One region of the Azospirillum baldaniorum genome, then DNA from elsewhere that is predicted to be linked to it. Evidence: riboswitches for the same ligand, from Rfam matches in the RefSeq annotation. Region 1 holds a riboswitch; each other region holds the start of a gene.
What was found. A riboswitch is a leader RNA that binds a small molecule or an ion and turns the genes downstream of it on or off. The one in region 1 is predicted to bind thiamine pyrophosphate.
Positions count from the first base shown of each region.

Region 2: another riboswitch for thiamine pyrophosphate. It lies ahead of thiO (glycine oxidase ThiO); the one in region 1 lies ahead of Sp245p_RS10550 (ABC transporter substrate-binding protein).
Region 3: another riboswitch for thiamine pyrophosphate. It lies ahead of Sp245p_RS20060 (LuxE/PaaK family acyltransferase); the one in region 1 lies ahead of Sp245p_RS10550 (ABC transporter substrate-binding protein).
Region 4: another riboswitch for thiamine pyrophosphate. It lies ahead of thiC (phosphomethylpyrimidine synthase ThiC); the one in region 1 lies ahead of Sp245p_RS10550 (ABC transporter substrate-binding protein).

Region 1 is NZ_CP022253.1:2,216,585-2,224,094, forward strand. Features, by position in the region: gene Sp245p_RS10535 (ABC transporter ATP-binding protein) at 1-107, opposite strand, end outside; gene Sp245p_RS10540 (branched-chain amino acid ABC transporter ATP-binding protein/permease) at 107-1,846, opposite strand; gene Sp245p_RS10545 (branched-chain amino acid ABC transporter permease) at 1,839-2,723, opposite strand; gene Sp245p_RS10550 (ABC transporter substrate-binding protein) at 2,731-3,885, opposite strand; TPP riboswitch at 3,955-4,052, opposite strand; gene Sp245p_RS10555 (STAS domain-containing protein) at 4,213-4,590, shown strand; gene Sp245p_RS10560 (DMT family transporter) at 4,595-5,491, opposite strand; gene Sp245p_RS10565 (phytoene desaturase family protein) at 5,706-7,510, shown strand, end outside.
Region 2 is NZ_CP022262.1:615,944-623,453, reverse strand. Features, by position in the region: gene lipB (lipoyl(octanoyl) transferase LipB) at 1-450, opposite strand, end outside; tRNA gene Sp245p_RS34175 (tRNA-Leu) at 576-662, shown strand; gene Sp245p_RS34170 (STAS domain-containing protein) at 797-1,099, opposite strand; gene mgtE (magnesium transporter) at 1,396-2,835, shown strand; TPP riboswitch at 2,882-2,985, shown strand; gene thiO (glycine oxidase ThiO) at 2,977-4,161, shown strand; gene thiS (sulfur carrier protein ThiS) at 4,158-4,367, shown strand; gene thiG (thiazole synthase) at 4,414-5,184, shown strand; gene Sp245p_RS34145 (PaaI family thioesterase) at 5,235-5,678, shown strand; gene Sp245p_RS34140 (hypothetical protein) at 5,717-6,190, shown strand; gene Sp245p_RS34135 (NnrU family protein) at 6,224-6,922, shown strand; gene Sp245p_RS34130 (DUF4139 domain-containing protein) at 6,939-7,510, opposite strand, start outside.
Region 3 is NZ_CP022254.1:1,267,960-1,275,469, forward strand. Features, by position in the region: gene Sp245p_RS20055 (DUF5672 family protein) at 1-1,671, opposite strand, end outside; TPP riboswitch at 1,813-1,942, shown strand; gene Sp245p_RS20060 (LuxE/PaaK family acyltransferase) at 2,017-3,096, shown strand; gene Sp245p_RS20065 (acyl-CoA reductase) at 3,096-4,544, shown strand; gene Sp245p_RS20070 (ABC transporter ATP-binding protein) at 4,556-5,326, shown strand; gene Sp245p_RS20075 (ABC transporter permease) at 5,326-6,072, shown strand; gene Sp245p_RS20080 (ABC transporter substrate-binding protein) at 6,080-7,057, shown strand; gene Sp245p_RS20085 (3-oxoacyl-ACP reductase) at 7,075-7,510, shown strand, end outside.
Region 4 is NZ_CP022253.1:1,949,773-1,957,282, forward strand. Features, by position in the region: gene Sp245p_RS09230 (glycerate kinase type-2 family protein) at 1-290, shown strand, start outside; gene oxlT (oxalate/formate MFS antiporter) at 546-1,844, shown strand; gene thiC (phosphomethylpyrimidine synthase ThiC) at 1,921-3,762, opposite strand; TPP riboswitch at 3,879-3,991, opposite strand; gene Sp245p_RS09245 (hypothetical protein) at 4,196-4,384, shown strand; gene oxlT (oxalate/formate MFS antiporter) at 4,457-5,719, opposite strand; gene Sp245p_RS09255 (MFS transporter) at 6,176-7,393, opposite strand; gene Sp245p_RS09260 (LysR family transcriptional regulator) at 7,498-7,510, shown strand, end outside.

The DNA of each region.
Region 1 (7,510 bases):
AGGGCCACCGCCTCCCCCGCCGCCACGGACAGCGACAGCCGGTCCACCGCCACCGCCCCGCTGTAGCCGGCGGTCAGCCCCTCGACCTGCAACAGGGGTTCGTTCATCACGCGCCCTCGCCCAGATAGGCGGCGACCACGGCGGGGTCGCTGCGCACCCCCTCCGGCGGGCCGGCGTAGAGCGGGCGCCCCTGGTCCAGGCACAGCACATGACCGGCGAGCGGCAGCAGGAAGCCCATGTCGTGCTCCACCACCAGCAGCGCGGTACCTGTGGCGGCGATGGCGTGCAGGTGACTGGCCAGTTCCGCCTTCTCCCCGTCGGTCAGCCCCGCCGCCGGTTCGTCGAGCAGCAGCACGGCGGGCTGGCGGGCCAGCGCGCGGGCCAGTTCCACCCGGCGGCGCAGCGCCGCGGGCAGACCGGCGCAGGGCTTGGCGGCGAGGTCCGCAGCACCCAGCCGCTCCAGCGCCCACAGGGCGTGCGCCTCGGCCTGGGCGATCGAGCCGTCGCGCTCCAGCCGCGCCGCGGCCACGGCGGCCAGAACGCTGGCGCCCTCGGGCAGGCTGACGGCCTGGAAGGTGCGGGCGATCCCGGCGCGGGCGATGCGGTCTGGCCGCTTTCCAGCGAGATCCGTCCCGCCCATCAGCACCCGCCCGCCGTCCGGCGTCTCAAGGCCGGAGATCAGATTGACCAACGTCGTCTTGCCGGAGCCGTTGGGGCCGATCAGCCCGGTGATGGTCCCGGCTTCCAGCGTCAGCGACACCCCATCCACCGCCCGCACCCCGCCGAAGCCCTTGGTCAGCCCTTCCACCCGCAGCAAAGGCCCACCTGGAATGGCCATTTCCGGCGGAGCTTCGGGCTTCGGCAAGGGCACCGGGCGGGCCGGGAACAGCCGGTCGAGCAAACCGGTCAGCCCGTGCGGCGCCAGCACGATGGTGGTGAGCAGGGCCACCCCATAGACGATCAGATAGCTGCGCTCCAGGAAACGGAACCACTCCGGCAGGTGGAGCAGCAGCACCGCCCCCAGGATCGCCCCGGCCACCCGCCCCCGCCCGCCGACCACGGCGATGGTCAGGACGGAGACCATGACGGGGAACTCCAGCACCTCCGGCGAGACGACGCGCTGGGTGTGCACGGCCAAGGCGCCTGCCGCTCCGGCATAGACGGCGCTCAGCGCGAAGGCGGCCAGGCGCAGCCCGCCGACGTCCAGACCCAGCGTGCCGGCGGCCAGCGGGTCGTCGCGCACCAGCGTCAGCGCCCGCCCCCAGCGCCCGTGCGCCAATCTCCAGGCGAGCAAACCGCCCAGCGCCACGAAGCTCCAAACCACCGCCGCCAGCGGCAGACCGCGCGGCACCGCCCAGCCGAACAGGACGATGCCCGGCACCCCCGGCAATCCGTTGGCGCCACCGGTCAGGCCGGGGCTGTTGACCGCCAGCAGATGGACGACTTGCGCGATGCCCAGCGTCGCCAGCGCGAAGTAATGGGATTCCAGCCGCAGCACCGGCAGTCCGACCAGCAGGGCCAGCAGCAGCGGCACCAGCAGCGAGACCGGGAAGGTCGCCGCGAAGCCAAGCCCCCACTGGCTGCCCAGGATGCCGGTGGCGTAGGCCCCGATTCCGAAGAAAGCGCCATGGGCCAGCGACAGCGCCCCGCCCAGCCCGAAGACGATCTGGAAGCCGATGGCGGCCAGCGCGTACACCCCCGCCACGGTCAGCACGCGCAGCCCGTAAGGCGACGCGTACAGCAGCGCGTACGCCACCAGCACCGCAAGCATCATTCCCTCCCCCGCCCAGCGGGGGAGGGTCAGGGTGGGGGCCAGCGCCCGCAACTTGCGCACGCCCTTACGCACGGCGCCGCGCCGCCTCCCCGAACAGCCCCTGCGGACGGGCGACTAGGATGACCAGCAGCGTGGCGTAGAGCAGCCCCAGCGCCACCGGATAGGACAGCACCGACGACACCCCCACCTCGAACAGCGCGATCAGCAGCGCGCCGGCCACCGCTCCGGGGACCGAGCCCCAGCCGCCGATGGTCACGGCGATGTAGGCCTTGAGGATCAGATCGCCGCCCGCCGTCGGCGTGACGAAGTAGCGGTTGGCGAGCAGCAGCCCCGCCGCCCCGGCGAAGGCGGTGCCCAGCGCGAAGGTGATCAGGATCATCGCCGTCACCGGCACGCCACAGGCCCGCGCCATCTCGGGGTCCTGCGCCGTGGCGCGCAGGCGGCGGCCGAGCTGGGTCCGCCCGAACAGCCATTGCTGCCCGGCGATCAGCAGAGCGGCGACGGCGATGATCGCCAGCGACTGCTCCGCCACCACCAGCCCGCCGAGGTCCAACGTCCCCCCGCTCAGCAGCGGCGGGGCCGCCCGCGGTTCCGGTCCGAACAGGACGGAGGCGCCGTTCTGCAGGATGATGCCCGCCGCGATCGTGCTGATGAAGACCGCCACCGGCGGGCGGCGGCGCAGCGGAAGATAGGCCGCCGCCGCCAGCAGCAACCCAAGCCCGGCCATCAGCACCAGCACCACCGGCAGCAGAAGCAGTCCGGGCAGCGGCAGATACCCCGGCAGATGCGGCGCCAGCGCCACGCCGAGCAGACCGCCGGCCATCACGAGATCGCCCTGCGCAAAATTCACCGCCGCGGTGGCGTTCAGCACCAGCACGAAGCCGAGCGCGACCAGCGCGTAGGCCGCACCCAGGGCGAGGCCGTTGACGAGAAGCTGCAGGGTGATCAAGGCTTGCTCACTTCACCATGCCGGTCACCACGCCGGTCAGGTTGTCGTAGCGCTTGGCGATCGCCGGCACGCGCGAGGCGCCGTCGTAGCAGACGATCACCGCGGAATGCGCCATGTTGCCCTTGCCGTCCGATTTGTAGGTCATGGCGAGGCCCTGGTGAGTCCCGCCGGACAGGGCCTTGCGCACCGCTTCCGCGTTGTCCGCACCGCCCTGCACCGCCGCCAGCACCATGCGGATGCCGTCATACTGGCCGAGCGCGAAGGCGTCCGGCTCCGCGTTGAAGGCGGCGCGGTAGGCGGCGGTGAAGGCCTCCACCTCCGGGCTGCCGCCGGAGATCGGCGAGGCCGCCGTCTCGGCGCAGACGCCCTTCAGCTCGGCCGGTTCCAGAAGCGCCGCCGTGCTCGGCTGGTGCATGGCGGAGCCGGCGACGATCGGCACCGCCACCCCGTTGGCCGCCGCCTGCCGGATGAACAGGGCGGTCGGGCCGGAATGCAGATGCAGCACCAGCACGTCGGGCTTGGCGGCCAGCGCCTTGGTCAGGACGGGCAGCAGATCCTTGGCGGCGGGGTCCACGCCCTCCTCGAACACCGGCTCGACGCCGAGCTTCTTGAAGGCCTGCTCCAGATGGGCCTTGCCGCTCTGCCCGTAGGCCGTCGTCTGGTAGATCACCGCCGGGCGCTTCTTGCCCAATTCCTCCGCCACGTAGCGGGCATGGGCCTCCTTGGTCACCGCGTCGCCGGGGAAGAAGCGGAAGACCCAGGGGTTGCCCTGCTCGGTGATGCTTGCCGTACCCGACACGGTGACCAGCGGAATTTTGTAGTCCTGGGCCAGCGGCAGCATCGCCAGCATCTGCGTGCCCAGCATGCTGGCCGCCACCGCGGTGACCTTGCCGCCCGCCGCACGCTCCAGCGCCGTGACCGCGGCCTCCGGAGAGGTGCCGGTGTCGATCACCTCCGACCGCACCGCCACACCCGCGGGCGCGTCCTTCAGCGCCAGGACCGCGCCGTTGCGCTGGCTCGTGCCCTCCAGCGACAGGAAGCCGGTCAGCGGCACCAGCACGGGGACCGACGCCTCGCCCGCCCGCGCCGCGCCCGGGAGGAGCGACGCCGAAAAGACCGCCGAAATGGCCGTTGCCGAGAGGATGGAAAGGAAGCGCCGCATGGATGTGTCTCCTCCTGCCCGGCGAAGAACCGCGCGAGGACGAGGAGGCCAGGGAAGTAGCGGCGGCACAGCCTCGAACGCTTGGCTCCCTTCGCTGGCATGACCCAGATCAGGTTCGATGGGTGTGGTCTCAGCCCGCCTTGCGGCAGGCACCCCAGCCGTTCGTGTGCACAGTGTGAGCCCGGCGCGCGGCTGTCAAGCGGCGGCCCGGCGCCTTTTCACAATTTCGCAACGCAACAGACACCGGAGAGTCGTGCTTCCCGTGGTTCCTTCCGCCGCCCCCGGCCCGCGCCGGACCGTCGCCCCAACCGGAAGTCGCCCCGAAGCATGCGGCCCACCCCGTCGCACAGCACCGTCACCCTCAACCCCTTCGCCACGGCGCAAGGCGGATGCGAGTTGCGCGCCGTCCTGTCAGGGCGGATCGACCACGCCGCCCTGCCCGGCCTGACGCCCCTGCTCCGCCGCGTCGCGGAGGCACGGGCGCTGACCCTGCGCGTCGATCTGGGACGGGTGGAGTTCCTCGATTCCTGCGGCATCGGCATTCTGCTGGCGCTGCGCAACGCGGTGCTCGACTGCGGCGGCGCTATCGCCTTCGAGAATCACCCGCCGCGGATCCGGCGCGTGCTGGAGCGCAGCCGGATCATCGCCCTGACGGCCTCCCCGCACGCCGTCGACGGCGGGTTGACGCTTCCCGCCGCCGCCTGACCCGTCAGTCGCCGCGGCGCAGCGTTTCCCGATAGAGGATGTAGAGCCCGCTGGCGATGATGATCCCGGCACCGGCCAGGACCGTGGGAGTCGGCACGTCGCCGAAGACCAGGAAGCCGAGCAAGGTCGCCCAGATCATCCCCGTGTATTCGAAGGGCGCCACCACCGCGGCACGGCCCAGGCGGAAGGCCTGGGTCATCAGCACCTGCGCCGCGCCGCCCAGCGTGCCGACCAGAAGCATCAGCCCGAGGTCGAACCCGCCCGGCTGCACCCAGTCGGGAATCGCCGCCACGCCACTCACCACCGTGGTGGTCAGCAGCAGATAAACGACAATGGCGGTGTTGCTCTCCGTCCGCGACAGGCCACGCACCGCGATCATCGCCAGCGCATAGAAGAAGGCCGCAGCCACGCCGACGACAATCGGCAGGAGCGGTGCGTCGGCCTCCGGGCGGGCCATCACCACCACGCCGCCGAAGCCGACCAGCACCGCCGCCCAGCGCCGCCAGCCCACCGGCTCGCCGAGCAGCGGCATCGACAGCGCCGTGATGAACAGCGGCCCGGCGAAGCTCAGCACATAGACCTCGGCCAGCGGCAGATGCTTGAAGGCGTAGAAGAAGCAGCCCATCGACAGCAACCCGGCCAGCGAACGGAAGACGTGGGCGACCGGGCGCCGCGTGCGCATCCCACCCCAGCCGCCGCGCGCCACCGAAATGCCGCCGACCAGCACCACCGCCACCAACGACCGCGCGAACATGAGCTGCGCCACCGGATAGCCGCTGCTCAAGTATTTGATGAGCGTGTCCATGCCCGCGAACAGGAAGATGGCCAGCACGAAGCAGCCGATGGCACGGCGGGTGTCGTCGCTGGCGGCAGCGGCGGGAAGAGCGGCGGCTTGGGTCATGATTGCACAGTATATGAGCAGCCCGGACGCTGCCCAATGCCGCAACCGCAGGTCTGGCCCGCGCCGCATCGCCTGGAGAGTGCGTCGGCGATTCACGCTTCGTGAATCGCCGGGCGGACGTTTGGCGAAGCGACCCCGGCCTTTCGCGGATCGGCGCTGGCCCCGGCCGATGCGGTGGACAGTCTGGCGGGCGTCACCACCGCAAGGGTCCACCATGCTCCTGTCAAAGCCGATACCCCAATCGATCCGCATCCTCGTCGGCTTCTCGCCCTGGATCGCTTTCGGCGCTCTGCAACCGGCGGGCCATGCGGCGGCCGTGCTGGCGGCGCTGCTGCTCAGCCTGACGCTCTGCGCCCATGATTGGCGTGCCCGATCGCCGAAGGCGCCGGAACTGGTCGCCGCCGTCTTCTTCGCCCTGTTGCTCCTCATCGGACCGCTGGAGCGTATGGGGATGACCGTTCATCTCGCCCTGGCCGGCATGGCCTTCGCCTCGCTCGCGCTCGGCCGTCCCTTCACCCTGCCCTACGCCCGTGAGACGACACCGCCCGGCCTGTGGCACTTGCCGCAGTTCGTCGCCGTCAACAAGGCGGTCACCGCGCTGTGGGGCGTGGTCTTCCTGGCCGGCGCTGCCGGCTTCGCCGTCACGACGGAGGTCGGCGTCGTCACCTCCGCCCTCGCCACGCTGGCCGGCATTCTGGGGAATCGCCACTTGCCGGACTGGCTGGTCAACCGGGCCGTCGCCCGCCGTCTGGCCGAACGGGAGCCTTACCCCTGGCCCGCGCCCGCCGTCCTCGGACAAAAGGACGGTGTCGTCGTTGTCGGCGCCGGCATCGGCGGGCTGACCGCGGCGGCCCTTCTGGCGGAGGCCGGGGTCCGCGTCTCCGTCCTGGAGGCGCACGACCGCCCAGGTGGCTATTGCTCCTCCTGGGACCGCAAAGTGCGGCTGCGCGACGGGACGGTGGGGCGTTTCACCTTCGACGCCGGGGTGCACGACGTCAGCGGCACCCATCCGGATGGCCCGGTCGGGCATTTGCTGCGCACGGTCGGCGTGGCGGACCGCGTGTGCTGGCAGCCGGTGCACCGCGCCATCGTCCGAAACGGCGTCCCTCAGCCGTTGCCCGGCGACGCCGCGGGTCTGGCCGCCCTGATCGCGCGGGAGCATCCCGGCAGCGCCGCCGGGGCCGCCGCCTTTGTGGAGGAGATGCGCGGCGTCTACCGCGACCTCTACCGCGGCTGCGCCGAGACCGGCCTTCCCCACATCCCGCGCGACGTCGCGGCGATGCGCGCCTACCCGCTGGAGTGCCCGCAGGCCTTCCGCTGGCAGGACCGCGGCTTTCTGGAGATGCTGGAGCATTACGTGCCCGACGCCGGGGCCCGCGCCCTGCTGTCCAGCCTGACCGGCTACCTGTCGGACCGCCCGGAGCGGCTGGGTGCCACCCGGATGGCGCCGATCTTCGGCTACTTCTTCGACGGCGGCGCCTATCCGGAGGGCGGATCGCAGCGGCTCGCCGACGCTCTGGTCGAGGCGATCCGCGCCAAGGGCGGCGAGGTCCGGCTGCGCACCCCCGTCCGCCGCATCCTGGTCGAGGACGGCCGGGCCGCCGGGGTCGAGACCCTGGACGGCAAGCGCATCGCCGCCGCCGCGGTGATTTCCAACGCCGACACCCGGCGGACCCTGCTGGAGCTGGTGGGGGAGGAGCATCTGCCCGCCGGCTGCGCGGAGCATTATCGCGCACTGCGCCCCTCGACCTCCGCCTTCCTGGTCACACTGGCGCTGGACATCCGCCCCGACCTGCCGGCCATGACCTTCCTGAGAGATGACGGGATCGCGCTGGCCCTGCCTTCGGCCCATGACGCCAGTCTGGCGCCGCCGGGCTGCGCCTCGCTGACGCTGATGCGGCTGGAGCCCGCGGGCGGCACCTGGGACCGCTCCGCCCCCGACTATCGCGAACAGAAGACGCGGGAGGGCGAAGCCATGATCGCCACCGCCGCGACCGTGATCCCGGATCTTGAGCGCCA
Region 2 (7,510 bases), on a different contig from region 1:
GCCGACGCGGCCCTCCCGCCGTTCGCCGCGGATGTTGAAGGCGGCCAGCGTGCGGATCAGCCACTCCTCAAGGTCGTGGACGAAGGCGCGGATGTCGGCGCCGCGCGTCTTCAGGTCCAGCATCACGTAGGCCACGCGCTGCCCGGGCCCGTGGTAGGTGAACTGCCCGCCGCGCCCGGCCTGATAGACGGGGAAGCGGCCCGGCTCCAGCAGGTCTTCCTCCCGCGCGCTGGTGCCGGCGGTGTAAAGGGGCGGATGCTCCAGCAGCCAGACCAGCTCCGGCGCGGCGCCGGCGCGGATGGCCTCGACGCGCGCCTCCATTTCGGCCAGCGCGTCGGGGTAGGGGACGGGCGTGTCGCTGATGCGCCACTCCACCGCTCGCGCCGGGAGGGCATTGGCGGTGGCAGCGGCATCGGCGGCGGGCGGAATAGGGGCGGTGAGATCGGTCATGCCGATGTTATGAACTTTCTTTGGCAAAAACGCGAGACACCGCTTGATCGGGCGATGGGGATCTGCTATTCCCCCGCTCCACCCGATGAGGGGAGCACTTCCCTCCTCGGTTCTACCAGCCTTGTGCGGTCGTGGCGGAATTGGTAGACGCGCAGCGTTGAGGTCGCTGTGGCAGAGATGCCGTGGAAGTTCGAGTCTTCTCGACCGCACCATCCCCCGGAAACGGGGGGTTCAGGCAAACAAACGAAAAGCCCGCCGGTCCATCGGACCACAGCGGGCTTTTTCGTTTTCAGACTTCCGTTTCCAGGCCGCCACGATCAGGACCATCCTCTCGGAGCCCTCGTCCTCAGCGGAACTCCACATACTGGTCGAGCGCCACGCGGCGCATGGTCTGCACAATGTAAGGTTGTGCATTGTGCACCGTCACCAGCCCCTTCGCGTCGCGGCAGCGGTTGGCCAGGACGAACAGCATGCCGATCGCCGCGGAGTCCAGGAAGGTCATGTAGCGCAGGTCCAACCGCACCTCGGGCCGCGCGCCGATGTCCCAGTCCGCCAGCAGATCATGGAACTTGCGGCTGTCATCGTAGGTGAAACGCCCCGACAGCATGATCCCTTCCTGACCGTCGATGTCGGTGTAGGCGTACTCCATCGTCACATCCGTTGGCCGGTGGTGTCTGTTTTTCGCTGCCCGCGCGGGGTGAAAAGCCCCGTTGGCATTATGGGTGCACGAATTGCGCAGCCCACGCAAGCATTGCGCGAGAGGCCGGAGGCCAGGGAATGGCCCGCCGCGCTGGACAAAGCGGTGTCACACCTATATTCGGTGGGCGCCCCGGCGGGAACCCGCAAGGGCTCCCCACCAACCCGCAAACGCCGGTGCGCCATGGTCGGCCGATCGCAGGACCATGCCGTCACGCCGCATTGCCATCGTACAGGGAGGGTGCCGCCATGCACACCGACCGCCAGGAACCGGATCGTATCCAGGACGATGTGCCGCACCCGGCCGAACGCCCCGCCCCGCCCCGCGAGGACGGCGAGGAGGAGCGCGCCTATGGTGTTGAGCCGGAGTTCGTGGAGGAGATCGTCGAACGGCTGCACGCCGGACGGCGCGACGATCTGCGCGCGGAGGTGGACAAGCTTCACCCCGCCGACATCGCCGACCTGATCGAGCAGCTCGGTCACGATGACCGGGAGGCGCTGATCGGTGTCCTGCGTCCCGACTTCGACGGCGAGGTGCTGAGCTACCTCAACCCCGATCTCCGCGAAGAGATCGTCGAGCTGTTCGAACCGAAGGAGCTGGCCGCCGCCGTCGCGGAGCTGGACACCGACGACGCCGTCGACGTCATCGAGGACCTGGACGAGGACACCCGGCGCGAGGTGCTGGAGAATCTGCCGGCCGCCGACCGCGCGCTGGTCCAGGAGAACCTGACCTACGACGAATACACCGCCGGCCGCCTGATGCAGCGCGATCTGGTGGCGGTGCCGCAGTTCTGGACGGTGGGCAAGACCATCGATTACGTCCGTGCCGCCACCGACGAGCTGCCGGAGGACTTCTACGATATCTTCGTCGTCGATCCGATGCACCGGGTGGTCGGCGCGGTGCCGCTGTCGCGCCTGCTGCGCCAGAAGCGGTCGATCCGCATTGCCGATCTGGTGACGGAGGAGGTGGACACCATCCCCGCCACCATGGATCAGGAGGAGGTGGCGAACCTGTTCCGCCAATACGCCCTGGTCTCCGCCCCTGTGGTGGATGCCGGCGGGCGGTTGATCGGCGTCATCACCGTCGACGACGTGGTCCACATCATCGACGAGGAAGCCGAAGACGACATCGGCAAGCTGGGCGGCGTCGGCGACACCTCGATCTACCGCTCGGTTCTGGAGACCTCGCGCTCGCGCATTTCCTGGCTGGGCGTGAATCTGTTCACCGCCTTCGCCGCGGCGGGCGTCATCTCGCTGTTCGAGGCGACCATCGAACAGATCGTGGCGCTGGCCGTGCTGATGCCGATCACCGCCTCGATGGGCGGCAACGCCGGGACCCAGACCCTGACCGTAGCGGTGCGCGCCCTGGCGACGCGCGAGCTGTCGTCCTCCAACGCGCCCCGCGTGGTGGGGAAGGAGGTTCTGGTCGGGCTGCTCAACGGCGCCGTCTTCGCCACGCTGGTGGGGGCCATCGCCGCGACGTGGTTCGAGCCGATGATCGGCCTGGTCATCGGCTGCGCCATGGTCATCAACCTGTTCGTCGCCGGCCTGTGCGGCGTGCTGATTCCCATCGGGCTGGACCGGCTGGGCGTCGATCCGGCGGTGGCGAGTTCGGTCTTCCTGACCACCATGACCGATGTCATCGGCTTCCTGTCCTTCCTGGGGCTGGCGTCGCTTTTGTTGTTGTGACCAACGAAAAGGGGCTTGCCAAAGGCGGCTCTCTTCCGGATGATCCGGGCATTGGCTGGGGTGCCGTGCGGGATGCGCTCACGCGGCTGAGATCACACCCATCGAACCTGTCTGGATAATGCCAGCGAAGGGAGCCGCCGCATGGTATCCGCGCCCTTATCTCATTCTGATTCCGCTCTTTCCGTTTCTGGAGGGCCCTCCATCGCCGTGATCGGCGCCGGGGTGATCGGCCTGTCCATCGCCTGGAGGCTGGCCGCCGCCGGCTGCCGGGTCGAGGTCTTCGACCGCGGCGCTGCCGGCCGGGGCGCCAGCCACGCCGCGGGCGGCATGCTCGCCGCTTGTGTCGAGACCGAACCCGGCGAAGAGAGCCTTCTGCCGCTGACCCGCGCATCGCAGGACCTGTGGCCCGCCTTCGCGGCGGAGTTGGAGGCCGCTTCCGGCATGGCGGTGGACCTGCGCGGCGAAGGCACGATGGTCATCGCGCTGAACGCCGACGACGCGGCCAAGGTGCGCTTCCTGCACGATTTCCAGACCAGGCTCGGCCTGCCGGTGGAATGGCTGAGCGGGGCGGAGGTGCGGCGGCGCGAGCCCTATCTCCAGCCGGGCGTCGCCGGCGCGCTGTTTTGCGCAGGCGACCATCAGGTCGACAACCGCAAGGTCGCCACCGCCCTGCACGCCGCCGCCCTGCGGGCCGGCGCCGTGGTGCACGAATACGCTGAGGTGTCCCGCATCGAAGTCCGCGGTGGTCGGGCGGTCGGTATCCAGGTCGAGGACCGTCTGGTCGAGGCCGATCAAGTGGTTCTGGCCGCCGGGGCGTGGTCGGGCTGGATCGACGGGTTGTCTCCGGCGGTGCGGCCGCCCGTGCGCCCGGTGAAGGGACAGATGCTCTGCCTGCGCATGGACGCCCGCCTGCCGTTGCTGCGCCATGTGGTGTGGACCCCCGGCACCTACCTGATCCCGCGGCTGGACGGGCGGCTGCTCGTCGGCGCCACGACGGAGGAGCGCGGGTTCGACGACCGGCTGACCGCCGGGGGCCAGTTCGCCCTGCTGGAGGGGGCATGGCGCGCCCTGCCGGGCATCGCCGAGCTGCCCATCGAGGAGGCATGGGCCGGCTTCCGCCCGGGCACCCGCGACGACGCCCCGATCCTCGGCCTCTCGGAGGTCGAGGGGCTGGTCTACGCCACCGGGCACCACCGCAACGGCATCCTGCTGACCCCGGTCACCGCGGATTCGGTGGCGCGTCTGGTCCTGACCGGGGAGGCCGATCCGGTGATCCGCCCCTTCGCGCTCGACCGCTTCGCCCAGCCGAAGGGGGCCGCGGCATGAGCGCCCGCATCCGTGTCAACGGGCGGGAGGAGGACCTCGCCGCCCCCACCGTCGCCGCCCTGCTGGCCGGGCGGGGAATCGCCGCGGGCACCCGCGGGGTCGCGGTCGCCCTCAACGGCGCCGTCCTGCCGTCCCGCCGCTGGGACGAGACGCCCCTGTCCGCGGGCGACGCCCTGGAGATCATCCGTCCCGTGCAGGGCGGCTGAAATTCTCACCCGCCGGAGCGCGGGTCCGACATCCAAGGAAACACCCATGAACGACACGCTCACCATAGCGGGCCGTGAGTTCCGCTCGCGCCTGTTTCTCGGCACCGCCGGTTATCCGAACCAGCAGGTCATGCTGGACGCGCTGGAGGCCAGCGGCAGCGAACTGGTCACGCTGGCCATCCGGCGCATCAGCCTGGACGGCTATTCGGAAAGCCTCGTCGACGTCATCGGCGACCGCGCCGGGCTGCTGCCCAACACCGCCGGTTGCCTGACCGCCAAGGAGGCGGTGCTGACCGCGCAACTCGCCCGCGAGGCGCTGGGCGTGGACTGGATCAAGCTGGAGGTCATCGGCGACCGCGAGCTGCTCTACCCCGACGTCGAGGAGCTGCTGCGCGCGACCGAGGAATTGGTGGCCGACGGCTTCACCGTTCTGCCCTACTGCAACGACGATCCGGTGACCTGCCGCAAGCTCGCCGACCTGGGTGCTGCGGCGGTGATGCCGCTGGGCGCCTTCATCGGCTCGGGGTTGGGCATCCGCAACCCGCACGCCATCGAGACGATCTGCGCGCGCAGCCCGGTGCCGGTGGTCCTGGACGCCGGAATCGGCACGGCGTCGGACGCCGCCCTGGCGATGGAGCTGGGCTGTGCCGCCGTGCTGCTGAACACCGCGGTGTCGAAGGCGCGCGATCCGGTGCGCATGGCGGCGGCGATGCGCGACGCGGTGGCGGCGGGGCGGGCGGCCCGTCTGGCCGGGCGCATGCCGAAACGAGCCTTCGCGGAGGCGTCGAGCCCGCAGCTCGGCTTGATCGGAACGTAAGGCTGGCGCAGGGTAAGGGCCGCCCGAACACAATCAGAGAGACCCGAGACGTGCCCAAGACCTTCGAACCGCGCGATCCGGACTGGGAGGCGCGCTGCCGCGCCGGCTTCGAACGCCAGCCGATCTGCAAGACGCTGGGGATCGAGCTGACGCGGCTGGAGCCTGGCTTCTGCGAGATGCGCCTGCCGTTCCGCGCCGACCTGACGCAGCAGCACGGCTTCTTCCACGCGGGCATGGTCAGCACGCTGGCCGACAACGCCGGGGGCTACGCCGGCTACACGCTGATGCCGGCGGGCAGCGAAGTCCTGGCGGTGGAGTTCAAAGTCAATCTGATGTCGCCGGCCAAGGGCGAGGTGATGATCGCCCGCGCCCGCGTGTTGAAGCCGGGCCGCACCCTGACCGTCACCAGCGTCGAGATCTCGATGCTCGACGGCGGGGTGGAGAAGGACTGCGCCATCATGCAGCAGACCCTGTTCTGCCAAGCTCCCGCCTGACCCGTCCCAACCCCTTCCATCCGATCCAGGAGGTTCGCATGCCGCTGTCGCGTCTTTTCGGTGCCGCATTGGTCGCGGGCATCGCCACCGTTGCGCTTACCCAGCCGGCCCTTGCCCAGAAGAAGGAGCCGCCGGCCTGCGGCGCCGTGTCCTTCCGCGCCATCGCCCCCGGCGCGCCGGACGGCGAAACCGACGCCGGCCTCTACAAGTCCCGATTCGGCAAGATCGAGGTGAAGGCCGAGGTCAAGGGCGGGCAGGCCACCAACTACTACATGGTGCTGAACGGCAAGCGCATCGACGCGTCGGCCAACCCGCCCAAGGCCGCCGATTCCTGCCTGAAATCCAAGAGCGTCAAGCTGCCCTATCAGAAGCAGGCTGCGGGCGCCTGCACCGGCAACCGCTTCCGCGTGGTCATCGACCGCTCCGGCAAGCAACCGGTGGCCCTGTTCTTCGGCCTGCACGGCGACGATTGGGCCTATTGCAGCGGCACGACGCTGGACAAGGGCGCCTGACGAGACCCGTAGGACACGATCGGGAGACCGCTCATGACCGGGACCATCGCCCATCTGTCCGCCGCGGGGCTGTTCCTGCTGCTGACGCATTTCGGCATTTCGAGCACGCCGCTGCGCGCGGCGCTGGTCGGACGGCTGGGCGAGAAGCCCTATCTCGGCCTCTATTCGCTGGTCTCGGCGCTGGGCTTCTGGTGGCTGGTGGCGGCCTACAACGCGGCGCCCCATGTGCCGTTGTGGCCGCCCGCCGGCGGGCTGGCCTGGGTGCCGGTCCTGCTGGTGTCGGTGGCGCTGTTCCTGCTCGTCGCCGGCCTTTCCACCCCGAACCCGACCTCGGTCGGGCAGGAGAGGCTGCTGACCGGCGACCGGGAGCCGGTCCGCGGCATCCTTCGGGTGACGCGCAACCCGTTCCTGTGGGGCGTCGGGCTGTGGGCGGTCGCCCATATGGTGCCGAACGGCGATCTGGCCTCGCTGATCCTGTTCGGCACGCTTGCCCTGCTGGCGTTGGGCGGCAGCGTCCTGATCGACGCGAAGCTGGCGCGGCGGCTGGGGGCGGAGTGGGACCGCTACGCCGCGCACACCTCCAACCTGCCCTTCGCGGCGATCCTGGCCGGGCGCCAAAGCCTCGTCTGGAAGGAGATCGGCTGGTGGCGCCCGGCGGTGGCTCTGCTGCTCTATGGCGGTCTTCTGCACCTGCACCGGATGCTGTTCGGCGTGTCGCCGCTGCCCTGGTGACGGAGCCTCCTCACCGTCAGAACGTCATGCCGCGCACCTGATCGCGCAGCGTGTTGCGGGCGGTGTCGGCCTCCTTGCGGGCGGTGGCCAGTTCGCGGGACAGGCCGTCGAGGCGGGTTTCCTGCTCGCCCATCTTGGCGATGGTTCGCTTGAACAGGTCGCTGTCGCGCGGCAGCGTGGCGAGGTTCTGGCGCAGCCGCTCCTGCTCCTTGCCGATGTCCGCCTGTTCGCGCTCCAACTCGCCGACGCGGCGCTCCTTGTCGGCGACAGCGCCGCGCAGGGTCGCGACCTTGGCCAGGGCCTCGCGCGCCGCGGGCGGCAGCTCCGCCGAGGAGGCGTAGGCCCGCACCTGCTCCGGCGACATCTCCGAGATGCCGAACCGTTCGATCCGCGGGCGCTCCAGCGCGACGGTCAAGGTCACCGTCTGGCCGGCGGGCACCGCCACCGGCAGACGGTAGGCGTCGGCGGTCAAGTCCGGGGCGCCCCCATCCGTCGCCCCACCGGTGGGCTGCACCAGCTCCCAGCCGGAACGCCGCGGATGCTCGACGATGACGGTGCGGTCCTCGCCCGCTGCGCCGGCGATCCGGT
Region 3 (7,510 bases), on a different contig from region 1:
TTCGCGTTCGCCCAGGAGGTTCGCCGGGAAATAGTCGTTCAGCTCCACGGACTGCCAGCGGTAGCCGGGACGGTGGAAGAGGTCGCTGCCCTCCGCGAGGAAGCGGGGCACGTCGATGCCGTCGAGGATGTCGTCGCGGTTCAGCTCCTGGTGCGAGAAGCTCTGGATCTTGTGCCGGATGGCGTCGTCGTCGCCGATGTAGGAGAAATGCCAGCCCGCGTGGGGCAGGATGTCCACGTAGGGCGGACGCGTCTCGGGGGTGTAGCGGTCCAGCGTGCCGCGGCTCTCCCGGATCTGCTGCGGCGTGGTCATCCGGGCCATCAGCCCGCGGACGGCGACGGGGAAGACCGAAAAGTTCTCGCCCTCCACGTTCATGAAATTGACCTTGAAGTAGAACAGCGGCACGCGGAACCCCGCGATCATCGCCGAACTGTCGCGCAGCGACGCGACCGAGCGGGCGCGCAAAATCTCGTCCACGTCTGAAACGATGACGATGTCGTCCGGCTCCACCTTGTCCAGCCCGAGCGCGATGGCGTTCCGCTGCGCCCGCTCGCGCACCCAGGGATTGTCGGTTTCCGGGAAGTCGGGGGCGACGACCAGCTTCACCTTGTCCAGGAAGGGCAGGAAGCGATCGCGCTCCTCCATGAAATGCAGCGGCTTGGGCGCGCCGGTGAAGGTCTGCTTGGCCTCGACGATCACGAACTGGTCGACCGTGTCGTACAGCTCGCGGAAGCGCAGCTCCAGAAGGTCGAGTTCGTTGTGGAAGGTGAAGCAGTCGTAGATCTTCGGCTGGCGTCGCTGCGGCGCGGCCACCGCCGGCCAGCGCGACCCCGGCGCCGCCGTCGTCTGCACCGCATCGGCCAGGGCCAGCACATAGTCCCGCTGCACGCCGCTCGTCCATTCGGTGATCTGGGAGCGCAGGAACGTCTCGTCCCGCCGCGCCACCAGCTTGCGGACCATGGAGGCGAAGGGGGCCTTGCGTCCGGACAGCGCGAGGCTGGTCATCAGGTCGGTGTAGTCGCGCCGGTCGAGAAGCGGGCCGTCCATCACCTCGATCCGTTCCTCCAGCGCGCGGTCCCCCAGCACCTTGCCGAAGTTGAACAGGCCGTGGAAGCCGAAGGCCGGTCCCGGCACCGGCGTGCGCTCGAAGGCGAAGCGGTCGGCCACGGCCTCCGGGGCGAAGCGGATGCCGGCCTTCTCCAGCGCCGGGCGCTCGGTCCGGCAGATGACGTGGTCCTCGGGGATGCCGGCTTCGAAGGGCAGGTCGCGCAGCCGGTCGAGCAGGGCGGCGGAGCGCAGGGAGAAGCCGCCGTTCCCCACCGTCATGCCGTCGTCGTACCAGCCCCAGCGGGCGCCGATGTAGTCGAAGGCGCGGAACTCCTCCGTCCATGCCTGTGGGTCGGCGACGAAGCCGTCCCACTGCGCGATCAGGACATGGCCCGTCGTCACCAGCCGGCGCAGGCGGACGTTGATCGTGTCCGAATAGTCGTCGATGTCGTTGATCGGGGCGATGCGGTGGAAATCGACGCCGGGGATCTTCGGATCGCGGTCGGACAGCAGCAGGACGCTGGAGAAGCGGCAGGCGGCGATGCTGTCCCGGATGGCCATCTCGACCAGGGCGTGGTTCGCCGTGTCGGCGAACACCAGCGTGCAGTCCTCGATCCTCACCATCCCGTTCCCCGTTCTGCCGCCGGCGTCGGCCGCCCGCGGGCGCGGATCCTATCACGGCGGTTGTGGGGCTGCCACGGGCGGAGCGCCGTGCGTCTCAGAGCCCGACCTCCTTGACGGGCGGGGGCCGGTCCCTTAGCTTGCGAATGTTCCCTGGGGGGCCTCGCTAGGAGGCTGAGACTCCGCCGGTCCGGCGCTTTCATCCGGACAACGCGGTGACCCATCGAACCTGATCCGGGTCATACCGGCGTAGGGACGGGACTGAAGGGCGGCACGGCGTACCCCCATTCCATCCAGACACCGCTTGTCCCGGCAACAGTTTGTTGGCGTTGCAAAAGGTGTGCGGACGTGACCGAAGCCCGACTTGTCGAAGAGCTGCTGGCCTTCATCGCCGCCGGAGAGGCGGACGAGGAGGCGTTCAACCGCATGGCGCTGGCCGTCTTCGCCCACCAGTTCGAGACCAACGCCCCCTACCGCCGCTTCGCCACCCAGCGGGCGCGCACCCTGCGCACGGTGAAGAGCTGGCGCGACGTGCCCGCCGTGCCGATCAGCGCCTTCAAGGACCTGACGCTGAGCGGCCGCCCGCCGGAGGAATGCCCGCACGTCTTCATGACCAGCGGCACCACCAAGGGCGTGCGGGGCAAGAGCCATCACCCGACGCTGGCGGTCTACGACCGCTCGATGACCGTCAACTTCCGCCGCCGCTTTATGGGTGAGCATGATCGGCTGCGCATGGGCATCCTGTTCCCGACCGAGCAGGCGATGCCCAACTCCTCGCTCGCCCATTATCTGGCGCTGGCCAAGAGCGAATTCGGGACGGCGGAGAGCCGGTATTTCGTCTCCGACGCCGGGCTGGACGTGGACGGGGCCATCGCCGAGCTGTCCCGTGCCGAGGCCACCGGCGAACCCTACGCCCTGCTGGGGGCGAGCTTCAGCGTCGTGCATCTGATGGACGCGCTGGCCGAGCGGGGGCGGAGCTTCGCCCTGCCGGCGGGCAGCCGCATCCTCGACACCGGCGGCTTCAAGGGCCAGTCGCGCGAGATGGCGGCGGAGGAGTTCTACAGCCGCCTGTCCGCGACCTTCGGTGTGCCGCGCCGGCTGTGCATCAACATGTACGGCATGACCGAGCTGAGCACCCAGTTCTACGACGACGGCAACGAGGCCTGCCCGTCGGTGAAGTCCGGCCCGCACTGGATCCGCAGCCGGGTCATCAACCCGCTGACCGGGCAGGAGGTGCCGCGCGGCAGCGTCGGCGTGCTCGTCCATCACGATCTGGCCCATTTCAACTGCGCGTCGGCCATCCTGACCGAGGATGCGGGGGTGGAGGTGGACGGCGGCTTCCAGCTTCTCGGCCGGGCCGACGGGGCGGACGCCAAGGGCTGCTCCATGGCGGTCGAGGACTTCCTCAAAGCGGCACGGGCTTCCTGATGGAGCGCGCCGGGCATTTGCCGGGGCTGTCCGCCGACGCGGTGGACTGGCGGACGCTGACCTTCCGGCGCGGCGCCGAGACGCTCGACGTGGCGGTGCCGGTGCTGACCGAGCCACAGGTCGCTGAATTGGCAACGCGGGTGCGGACGAACGCGCGGACTTACCTGAGACGCCGCACCGTCGCGGAGATCGCCGCCACCATCGACCGCGCCGTCGCCCGGCTGCTCGACCGCGACGACCCGTGGCGGCGGAAGGCGGAACGGCTGCTGCCGCTGGTCACCGGCTACGACGCCGAGATGGTCCGGCTGGGGCTGACCGGCTATCTGAAGACCTTCCGCGGGCCGGAGCTGCGGAAATTCATCGCCGAGGATTTCGCCAACCCGGCGGTGCTCGACGATTTCCAGCCGATGCCCAAGGGCGGCTTCGCCCGCGCCTTCGGGCCGGAACTGCTGCTGCATGTCTGGGCGGGCAACGTGCCGGGCCTGCCGCTGTGGAGCCTGATCTCCGGCCTGCTGGTGAAGGCCGGCACGGTCGGCAAGCTGCCGAGCGCCGAGCCGCTGTTCGCCGGCTGGTTCGCGCAAATCCTGGGGGAGATCGACCCGGAGCTGGCCGATTGCATCGCCATCGTCTGGTGGAAGGGCGGCGACGAGGCGGCGGAGCGCGCGTGGCTGGGCCGCGCCGACACGGTGGTCGCCTATGGCGGCAACGACGCGCTGGAGGCCATCCGGGCGCGGGTGCCGATCACCGCGCGCTTCCTGCCCTACGGCCACAAGATCAGCTTCGGCATGGTCGCCCGCTCCGCGCTCGACGCCGGGAAGGCGGGGGCGGTGGCGCGGCAGGCGGCCTACGACGTGGCGCGCTACGACCAGCAGGGCTGCTACTCGCCCCAGACCTTTTTCGTGGAGCGCGCCGGGCGGGTGTCGCCGCGGGAGTTCGCCGGCTATCTGGCGCACGAGCTCGACGCGCTGGGCAGCAAATTCCCGCGCCGTCCCCTGTCGATGAGCGAGGCGGGAAGCGTCGCGTCCTGGCGCAACGCGGAAGAGACGAAGGGCTTTGCCGACCCCAGCCGCGCCCTGCTGGGCGATCCGGCGGGAAGCTGGGCCGTCGCCTACACCGACGCGGCGGACGGCCTGAGCCCTTGCGGGCTGAACCGCACGGTGACGGTGGTGGCGGTGGACCGGCTGGCCGACGCGGTGCCGGGGCTGGCGCCCTACCGCGCCTTCCTCCAGACCGTGGGCATCGCCGCCGCGCCGGAGGAGCTGTTCGCGCTCGCCGGAGCGCTGGGGGCCGTGGGTGTGACGCGCCTCTGCGCGCTCGGCCGCATGACCGCGCCGGAGGCGGGATGGCACCATGACGGGCGGTTCAACCTGCTGGACCTCGTCACCATGACCGAGATCGAAGGATCGGCGGAACGGGCGGCGGACACCTTCGCCCCCTACACGGATTGAGGCGCCCGGCCATGCCCTTCGTCAGCATCGAACAGGCCGGCTACGGCGTCCCGAGCGGCGGCACCATCCTGGACCGCATCGACTGGGCCATCGGGGAGGGCGAGTTCCACGCGCTGGTCGGGCGCAGCGGCTGCGGCAAGACGACCCTGCTGAAGCTGGTCGCCGGGCTGCTGGCCCCCTCGACCGGAGCCGTCCGCATCCAGGGGCAGCCGGTGCAGGGGCCGGGCGCCCAGGTCGGTTTCGTCTTCCAGGCGCCGACGCTGCTGGAGTGGCGGACGGTGCTCGACAACCTGCTGCTTCCGGTGTCGCTGACGCGTCGTCCGCAGCCGGCGGACCGCCGCAAGGCGGAGGAGCTGCTGGACCTCGTCGGCCTGACCGGGCTCGAAGGACGCTACCCCAGCCAACTGTCGGGCGGGCAGCAGAGCCGTGTCGCGCTGGCCCGCGCGCTGGTCACCGAGCCGCCGCTGCTCCTGCTCGACGAGCCCTTCGCCGCGCTCGACGCCATCACGCGCGAGGAGTTGCAGGACGACCTGCTGAATCTCTGCGCCCGGCACCGCACCACCGTGCTGTTCGTCACCCACGACATCGCGGAGGCGGTCTATCTGGCCGACCGGGTGGCGGTGATGGAGGGCGGGCACCTGCGCCACGCCCTGCCGGTGCCGCTGGCCCGCCCGCGCGGGCGCGACGTCCGCTACAGCCCGCGCTTCAACGCCTTGTGCCTGGAGCTGCGCCACGCCATGGACGGCTCTAAGTCCGACGTGGCGCTGGAGCGCGCGTCGTGATGGTGCGCCTCGCCTCCGCCCTGCTGCTCGTCCTGCTGCTGGCGGGGTGGGAGGCCTATTGCCGGGTGGCGGGGGTGTCGGCGCTGGTCGTGCCGCTGCCGTCGGCGGTTCTGCGCACGCTGTGGGACGGGCTGGCCGGCGGCTATCTGCTGCCGCACCTCTGGGTCACCACGGCGGAGATGGCGATGGGCCTCGCCGCCGGCTGCACCGTCGGCTTCCTCGCCGGGGTGCTGCTGGCCGAGGTGCCGGTGCTGCGCCGCCTGTTCTACCCCTACATCCTGGCCAGCCAGGTGGTGCCGAAGCTGGCGCTGGGGCCGCTGTTCATCGTCTGGTTCGGCTTCGGCATGACCTCCACCGTGGTCATCACGGCGCTGATCTGCTTCTTCCCGCTGCTGGAAAACACCATGACCGGCCTTCAGCAGGTCGATCCCAACAAGCGGGAGCTGTTCCGGATGCTGCGGGCGACGCGCCTGCAGACCCTGCTGCGCCTGAAGATTCCCTCCGGCCTGCCGGTGATCCTGGCGGGCTTGCGCGTCGCCGTGGTGCTGGCGCTGGTCGGCGCCGTCGTCGGCGAGTTCATCGGCGGCCGGCAGGGGCTGGGCGCCTCGATCATCGCGGCGCAGGGGATGATGGATTCGACCATGATGTTCGCCCTGTTCATCGTCATCACGGTGCTGGGCATGATCGTTTATCAGGCCGCCGCCGGGCTTGAGCGGTGGCTGCTGCGCCGTCCGTGGAAAGGATAATCACACGATGTTCGGGTTCCTGCGCACTTTGGGTGCCGTCGCCGTTTCCGCCCTGCTCCTGTCTTCCCCCGCGCTGGCGCTCGACAAGGTGACCGTGGCGGGCTGGAGCCAGCCGATCAGCGAGATCACCAACCTGCTGGCCGAGCCGGACAAGGGCTTCTTCAAGGCCAAGGGGATCGATCTCGGCTATATGCCGGGGACCGGCGGCGGCTCGGCCATCCAGAACATGCTGACCGGTCAGGCCGACGTGGCCTTCACCGACCCGGCCTCCTTCTACCTCGCGCTCGACAAGGGCGAGAAGCTGATCGCCATCTACAACATCTACCCGCAGAACGTCTTCAACGTGGTGTCGCCGAAGGAGCGCAACATCACCAAGCCCGAAGACCTCAAGGGCAAGCGCATCGGCGTCTACAGCCTGTCCAGCGGCACGCGCCAGAACCTCCAGGTGCTTCTGCATCAGGTCGGGCTGAGCGAGAAGGACGTGACCATCGAGGTGACCGGCCTGCTGAACTTCGCCCCCGTCATCCAGGGTCAGGTGGACGCCACCGCGGCGACCGACACCGGCCTCCATGTGGGCATGCAGAAGGGGCTGAAGGACATCAACGTCATCGAGGTCAAGGACACGCTGAACCTGCCCTCCGACATCTTCGTGGTGACGGAGGAGACCTACCGGACGAAGAAGGACGTGCTGAAGCGCTTCCTCGCCGCCTACCGCGACAGCGCCGCCTGGATGATCGCCGAGCCGGAGGAGGCCGCCCGCCTCGCCGTGACCCGCGCCATCAACGGCCGCGACGAGGCCACCAACCTCGCCATCATCAAGCTGCGCAACGCCTCCAGCGTGTCGGAGACGACCAAGGCCAAGGGCCTCGGCCACTTTGATCCGGAACTGATGCAGAAGGGGGCGGACACCTTCAAGCAACTCGGCCTGATCGGGGCGGACCTCGACATGGGCACGCTGGTCCGGTCCGACCTGATCCCCGAGTAAGGAAGGCTTGGCCCGCCATGGATTTCCGCGACAAGACCGTCCTCGTCACCGGCGCCAGCCGCGGCATCGGTGCGGCCATCGCCAAGGCCTTCGCGGCGGAGGGGGCGGCGGTCGCCGTCAACTACCTTCAGAATGCCGAGGCCGCCGAGGCGGTGGCGGCAGCCTGCCGCGATTTGGGCCGCGAGGCGGGCGGCGACGCCTGGGCGGTGCAGGCCGACGTGACCGACGCCGAGGCGGTGAACCGCATGGTGGAGCGCACGGCGGAGGAGTTCGGCAAGATCGACGTGGTGGTCAACAACGCCTTCCGCCCCTACGCCTTCGACCCGGAGAAGCGCAAGCTGTTCTGGGACACCGACTGGGCGGACTACCGGGGGCAGGTGGATGGGGCGCTGCTCGGCACCTACAACGTCTGCCGGGCGGTGCTGCCGGTGATGCGTCGTAGGCCCGGCGGCA
Region 4 (7,510 bases), 270 kb from region 1:
GCGGCGGGCGCAACGCCGAGTTCCTGCTGGCGCTGACCGTGGCGCTGGACGGGATGAAGGGCGTGCATGCCCTGGCCGCCGACACCGACGGCATCGACGGGACGGAGGACAACGCCGGCGCCCTGCTCTCCCCCGACACGCTGGCCCGCGCCGCCGAGGCCGGCGTCAACGCCAAGGAACGGCTGGCCGACAACGACGGCTACAGCTTCTTCAGCGCGCTCGGCGACCTGCTGGTGACCGGGCCGACCCTGACCAACGTCAACGACTTTCGCGCGGTTCTGGTCGTGTAAGCGGTGGGGCGCCGCCGGCCGATTTGATATATCACTTACGGCCAGAGCGGCGCCCGCTCACGAAAATTTGTTGATGACTCCACGGATTATCCGCCACACTCACCGTCAAGGCATCACGAATATGGCGTCTGGCATGCCAACAGCATGCAGCCGGGCCGCCCCGTTCGAAGGATAAAGCGAAGCGGTCGGGCACCGAACGCACCCCGCGCGCGCCAGGACAAGAACGAGATAGCGGACCCATCCGGGAGGAACCATATGCGCCAAACCGGTGCGCAAAGCGCCCTGCCTGTCGGCGGGCGTTGGATGCAGTTGCTTGCCGGCGTCATCTGCATGTCGATGATCGCCAATCTGCAGTACGGATGGACCCTCTTCGTCGAACCCATCGACGACAAGCACGGCTGGGGCCGTGCGGCCATCCAGGTGGCCTTCACCATCTTCATCGTCACCGAAACATGGCTGGTGCCCGTCGAGGGCTGGTTCGTGGATCGCTTCGGCCCGCGGATCGTCGTGCTGTTCGGCTCGGTGCTCTGCGCCGCCTCCTGGGCGCTGAACGCGGTGGCGGACTCGCTGCTCGTGCTCTACGTCGCGGCGGCCATCGGCGGCATCGGGGCGGGCGCCGTCTACGGCACCTGCGTCGGCAACGCGCTGAAATGGTTTCCCGACCGGCGCGGTCTGGCCGCCGGCATCACCGCGGCGGGCTTCGGAGCCGGCTCCGCCCTGACGGTGGTGCCCATCGCCACGATGATCGAGACCTCGGGCTACGAGGCGACCTTCATGGCCTTCGGGCTGGGACAGGGGCTGGTGGTCTTCGCGCTCGCCTGGCTGCTGGTCGCCCCGCCGTCCGCTCCGCTCGCCCGCGGCGGCTTCGCCACCCCGCCCGCGCAGCGGCAATACACGCCGAGCCAGATGGTCCGCACGCCGGTCTTCTGGGTCATGTACGCCATGTTCGTGATGGTGGCCGGCGGCGGGCTGATGGCGACGGCCCAGCTCGGCCCGATCGCCCAGGATTTCGGGCTGGCCCACGCGCCGGTCAGCATCCTCGGCCTGACCCTGCCCGCCCTGACCTTCGCCCTGTCCATCGACCGGGTGCTGAACGGGCTGACGCGCCCCTTCTTCGGGTGGGTGTCCGACCACATCGGGCGCGAGAACACCATGTTCATCGCCTTCGCCATCGAGGCGGTGGGCATCGTCGCACTCAGCCTCTACGGCCGCGACCCGGTGGCCTTCGTGCTGCTGACCGGTCTGGTCTTCTTCGCCTGGGGCGAGATCTACAGCCTGTTCCCGGCCTGCTGTGCCGACACCTTCGGGTCGAAGTTCGCCGCCAGCAACGCCGGCCTGCTCTACACCGCCAAGGGCACGGCGGCGCTGCTGATCCCCTTCGCCAACATCATCGCCGACGCGACGGGAAGCTGGCACGCCGTCTTCCTACTGGCCGCCGCGGTCAACGCGCTGGCCGCCGTGCTGGCGCTGTTCGTCCTGCGCCCGATGCGGAATCGCATGGCCGCCGAATCGCTGGACGCGCGCAGCGGCCGGAGCGTGACGGCAACGCCCTGACGCTCTTTTCCCCGCTTGGGGAAGGAGCCGAAGCGAGGGGACGCCCGCGAGGGCGTCCCCTTTTCGATTCGGGAGGTCAGTCCGCCGCCTGCCCCTCCTCCAAATAAATCTCCCCGCCCTTGGCGCGGAAGCTCTCCGACATCTCGGCCATGCCGGAGTTGGCGTAGTCCCGCACCTCCTGCGTGATCTTCATCGAGCAGAACTTCGGCCCGCACATCGAACAGAAATGCGCGACCTTCGCCCCCTCCGCCGGCAAGGTCTGATCGTGGAAGCGCTCCGCCGTCTCAGGGTCGAGCGACAGGTGGAACTGGTCGCGCCAGCGGAACTCGAAGCGGGCGCGCGACAGGGCGTCGTCGCGTTCCTGGGCGCCGGGATGGCCCTTGGCGAGGTCAGCGGCGTGGGCGGCGATCTTGTAGGTGACCACGCCCACCTTGACGTCGTCGCGGTCCGGCAGCCCCAGATGCTCCTTCGGCGTGACGTAGCAGAGCATCGCCGTGCCGAACCAGCCGATCATGGCGGCGCCGATGGCGCTGGTGATGTGGTCGTAACCCGGCGCGATGTCCGTGGTCAGCGGCCCGAGCGTGTAGAAGGGCGCCTCGCCGCACAGCGCCAGCTGCTTGTCGACGTTGGCCTTGATCTTGTGCATGGGCACATGGCCCGGCCCCTCGATCATCACCTGCACATCGTGCTTCCAGGCGATCTTGGTCAGCTCGCCCAGCGTCTCCAGCTCGGCGAACTGGGCGGCGTCGTTGGCGTCGGCGATGGAACCGGGGCGCAAGCCGTCGCCCAGCGAGAAGGCGACGTCGTACGCCTTCATGATCTCGCAGATCTCCTCGAACCGCTCGTAGAGGAAGCTCTCGCGGTGGTGGGACAGGCACCATTTCGCCATGATCGAGCCGCCGCGCGACACGATGCCGGTGGTGCGCTTCGCGGTTAGCGGGATGTGCGCCAGACGGATGCCGGCGTGGATGGTGAAGTAATCCACCCCCTGCTCCGCCTGCTCGATCAGCGTGTCGCGGAAGATCTCCCAGGTCAGGTCCTCGGCCTTGCCGCCCACCTTCTCCAGCGCCTGATAGATCGGCACGGTGCCGATGGGGACCGGGCTGTTGCGCAGGATCCATTCACGGGTGGTGTGGATGTTGCGGCCGGTGGACAGGTCCATCACGGTGTCGGCGCCCCAGCGGATCGACCAGACCATCTTGTCGACCTCCTCCCCCACCGAGGACGCGACGGCGGAGTTGCCGATGTTCGCGTTGATCTTGGTGAGGAAGTTGCGGCCGATGATCATCGGCTCCGATTCGGGGTGGTTGATGTTGGACGGGATGATCGCCCGCCCGCGCGCCACTTCGTCGCGGACGAACTCCGGCGTCACATGGTCGGGGATGGAGGCGCCGAAATCGTCACCATCCCGCGCCGCCGCCTCGGCCAGCCGCTGGCGGCCCAGATTTTCGCGGACGGCGATGTACTCCATCTCCGGCGTGACGATGCCGGCGCGGGCGTAGGCCATCTGCGTGACCGTCCGGCCCGGCTTGCCGCGCAGCGGACGGCGCCCGGCGCGGTCGAAGACGGGCACGGCGCGCGTCTCGCCGACGCGCAGCCCGTCGTCCTCCGGACGGACCTCGCGGCCCTCATAGGCCTCGACGTCGCCGCGGGCCTCGATCCAGGAACGGCGCAGCTCCGCTAGGCCGCGGCGGATGTCGGTCTGCACCGCGGGATCGCTGTAGGGGCCGGAGGTGTCGTAGACGCGCACCGGCGGCTCGCCGCCGCCGACATGGATGTCGCGCATCGCCACGCGCAGGTCGGGGAAGCGCTCCCCGGCCACATGGACCTTGCTGGACGACGGCAGCGGGCCGGTCGTCACCGAGAAATGGTCGGACGGCGCGGCGTCTTTCGAAGCGGAGGGAAGAGTGTCGGGCATCTGCTGTGGATCTCCATCGCACATAGGATCGTTGGAGACCCGGGTGTGACGGAGCGGCAGAACGGACGACCGGAGCGGTCCCCATGGAGGGGTGCGCGATGGGGGTGCGCGTGACCGTGGCCCGTTTGTTCCTGTCCCTACGCCGGTACGACCCGGATCAGGTTCAAAGGGTTCGGCGCCTTACGGCATCATCTCAGCCCCGTGCTATGGGGCTCCCCTTGGAACGTCGCCATGCTGAACGATCCGCCCCACCCACGTCAATGCGATTCACAGCGCGATTCACGGCGAATCCCGCCCGATCAATGCGCTTGGCGCGTTTCTGGTATCCATTATCTGGTATACAAAATCCTATTGCGCAGCCTGAGCCGGGCCGCTATGCTGCATCACAACAACAAGAAGCAACATCCCCTCCCGAGTGCCCGGAGCCCGTCCCATGCTCGAATCCCAGATGATCGCCTTCGTCGCCCTGGCCGGACTGATGGGCCATGGCCTGACCCTGCTGATGCGGGAGGACGACGAGTGGAACGCCGATCCGCAGGACGAGCAGCCGGACGGTCTCTGGTCGTCGGACCGCTTCAACCAGTCCGGCGAGGGCCACAACCGTCCCTTCTTCCTGGAATGAAAGAAGGCCGCCGCGCGGGGTGCGCGCGGCGGCCGTCATTCGAGACAAGAAACCTGAAGCTTCGCGGGCCGATCAGTGGCCGGGCTGCACCGCCAGCCCACCCGCACCCTGCTGGGCGGCGAGTTCGGCGTTTCGGGCGTGATGCTTGCGCAACATGGGCCGCAGGACCGCGATGGCGCAGAAGGCCGCGATGAGGTCCATGGTGGCGCAGATGTAGAGCACGGTCGCCCAGGTGCCGGTGGCTTCCATCAGCAGGTTGCCCAGCGGGACCAGCAGGGCCGCGACGCCCTTGGCGCAGTACAGCACGCCGTAGATCTTCGCCGCATGCTTGGTGCCAAAGGTGTCCGCCGAAGTGGCGCTGAACAGGCTGTACACTTCGCCCCAGGCCAGGAACACCAGACCCGACAGGATCAGGAACATGATCGGGTCGTGGCCGAAGCGGCTGAGCATCAGGATGCCGAGGCCTTCGAAGGTGAAGGCGATGAACATGGTCGCTTCACGGCCGATGTGGTCGGAGACGAAGCCGAACAGCGGACGGGAGATGCCGTTCATCACGCGGTCGAGCATCAGCGCGAAGGGCAGAGCCGCCATGGTGATGCCGAACAGGCTGATCGGGGCTTCCTTCACGCCCAGATCGTGGGCGATCACGCCGAGCTGGGCCACCGCCATCAGACCGCCCGAGACGGTGCAGATGAACATGAGCATCATGACCCAGAAGACCGGCGTCTGCAGCGCTTCCTTGAGCGTGTAGTCGCGGCGGGACTGCAGAACCTTGGTCGAGGCCTTGACCTGATCCTTCTGCGGAGCGCGCAGGAAGAAGGCGGCGATGAGGATGATCGTGCCCTGCAGCAGGCCGAACCAGAAGAAGGTCGCCTGATAGCCCGAGGAGTGGATCATGTTGGCGATCGGCAGGATCGTCACGGCCGAGCCGGCGCCGTAGCCGCCCGCGGTCAGGCCGACGGCGAGGCCGCGCTTGTCCGGGAACCACTTCAGGGCGCTGTTGACGCAGGTGGCGTAGACGCAGCCGACGCCGATGCCGCCGATGGCCGAACCGACATAGAGCATGCCGAGCGAGCCGGCATAGCTGTCGATGATCCAGGAGAGGCCGGTCATCACGCCGCCGAAGGCGACGATGGCGCGGGGGCCGTAGCGGTCGATGAAGTAGCCTTCGATGGGGGTCAGCCAGGTCTGGACGACGACGAAGACGGTGAAGGCGGTCTGGATCGAAGCGCGGGTCCAGCCATGGGTGGCCTGGATTTCCGGCACGAAGAGCGTCCAGGCATACTGGATGTTGGCCGCGGCCACCATGCAGACGATGCCGACGACGATCTGCATCCAGCGCGCGCCTTCGGAAATGGGCGCCTGCGAGCCGCCGGAACTGTTAAACGCTGGCCTCTGGGATTCTGTCGATCCAACCATCATTCCCTCCCGTGGGATTGCGACGCTTTGATACCGGGCATGAGGGTCCCCTTGAGCCGACGAGGCGGTGTCCGAGCGAACGTCCGCATCGCCGCGTCATGGGCGGCCTTGTTCCGTGCCGATGTGAGTCATGGTTCAATGATGAGCTGGAGAGCCGGTCACGCCGTCCCTGCGTTCGTGGCGCTCCAGATACGGCATATGGTATGCCAGAGACATGATTGTTGGCAACACGAACTTTTGGCGCGTTGCGCTTTTCATCCAAAAATTTTCCGGGCTTTCGAAATCCGCGCAGCCGGAAGGGTCAGCCCCACCTTGCGGGCGGGGCTTCGTGGCCTTCTCGCGATTGGATGAGCGAGGCGCCGACCGTCGGCTTCAGACGGCCGCGGACGCGGCGCGGGACGAGGCCGTGACGGCAAGCGCCGCGATGGCCGCCGCCAGCGGCACGAAGGACACCCAGAGCACCGAATCCCAGCCGAACGCCGCCAGCAGTCCGCCGGACGCGAAGGACCCCACCGCCATCGTGCCGAACACGATGAAGTCGTTGAGCGATTGCACCTGGGTCTTCTCTTCCGGCCGATGGCACTCCAGAACGAGCGCGGAGGCCCCGAGGAAGCCGAAGTTCCAGCCGACGCCCAGCAGGATCAGGCTGACCCAGAAATGCGCCACGCCGATGCCCCCCAGCCCGACCACAGCGGAGGCGGCGATCAGGCCCAGCCCGGCGAACACGATGCGCGACGCGCCGAACCGCTCGACCAGACGCCCGGTGACGAAGCTCGGGGCGTACATAGCGATGACGTGCCATTGCAGGCCGAGGTTGGACACCTCCTGCGACAGGCCGCACAACCGCATCGCCAGCGGGGCGGCGGTCATGATGAAGTTCATCAGAAGGTAGGAGACGACTCCGCACAGCGCGGCGGTGATGAATCGCGGCTGGCGGACGATGATGCCGAGCGGGCGGCCTCCGGCGGCTTCGGCGGCGGTCGGCATGGGCAGCCGCACGCCGGCCAGCACCAGCGCGGACAGCGCCGCCACGGCGGCCTGGGCGAGGAAGGTCGCCAGGAACAGATGCGGCGGCCAGACGTCCATCGTGAGGGTGACGAGCTGCGGCCCGATGACCCCGGCGAACACCCCGCCGGCCATCACCGCCGACATGGCCCGCGGGCGCCGTTCCGGTTCGACGCAATCGGTCGCGGCGAAGCGGAAGGACAGGACCACGGCGGCGTAGGCGCCCCCGGGAATCATCGCCGCGCAGAACAGCCAGAAGCTCCCCAGAATCACCGCCAGAGCGGACAGCAGCCCGACGAGCACACCGCAGCCCGTCCCCGCCAGGAAGGCGGCGCGCCGCCCGTGCCGCCGGGCGATGGCACCGGCGGGAATGGTGCAGACCGCCATGCCCACGACGAAGACGGAGAGCGGCATCGTGGCCAGCGCCGGGCTCGGCGCCAGCGTGTTCCCGACGATGGCCCCCGTCGCATAGACGACCACAGCGTTGGCGCCGGCCAGCGCCTGCGCGGTCGCCAGCCGCAGAACGTTCGCCGTCCCGTGAGGGTAAAGGCCCTGTGCATGAGGGGTGGGGTCGGCTTGGCTCATATCGGTGTCCGGGAATCGTTCGGTGATGGTTGCCCCACACCTACCGACCCGCCATCATGAATAAAAATGGTATGTTCTCATGATTGGATGAATGGGGATCATGAATGCTTGACCGCC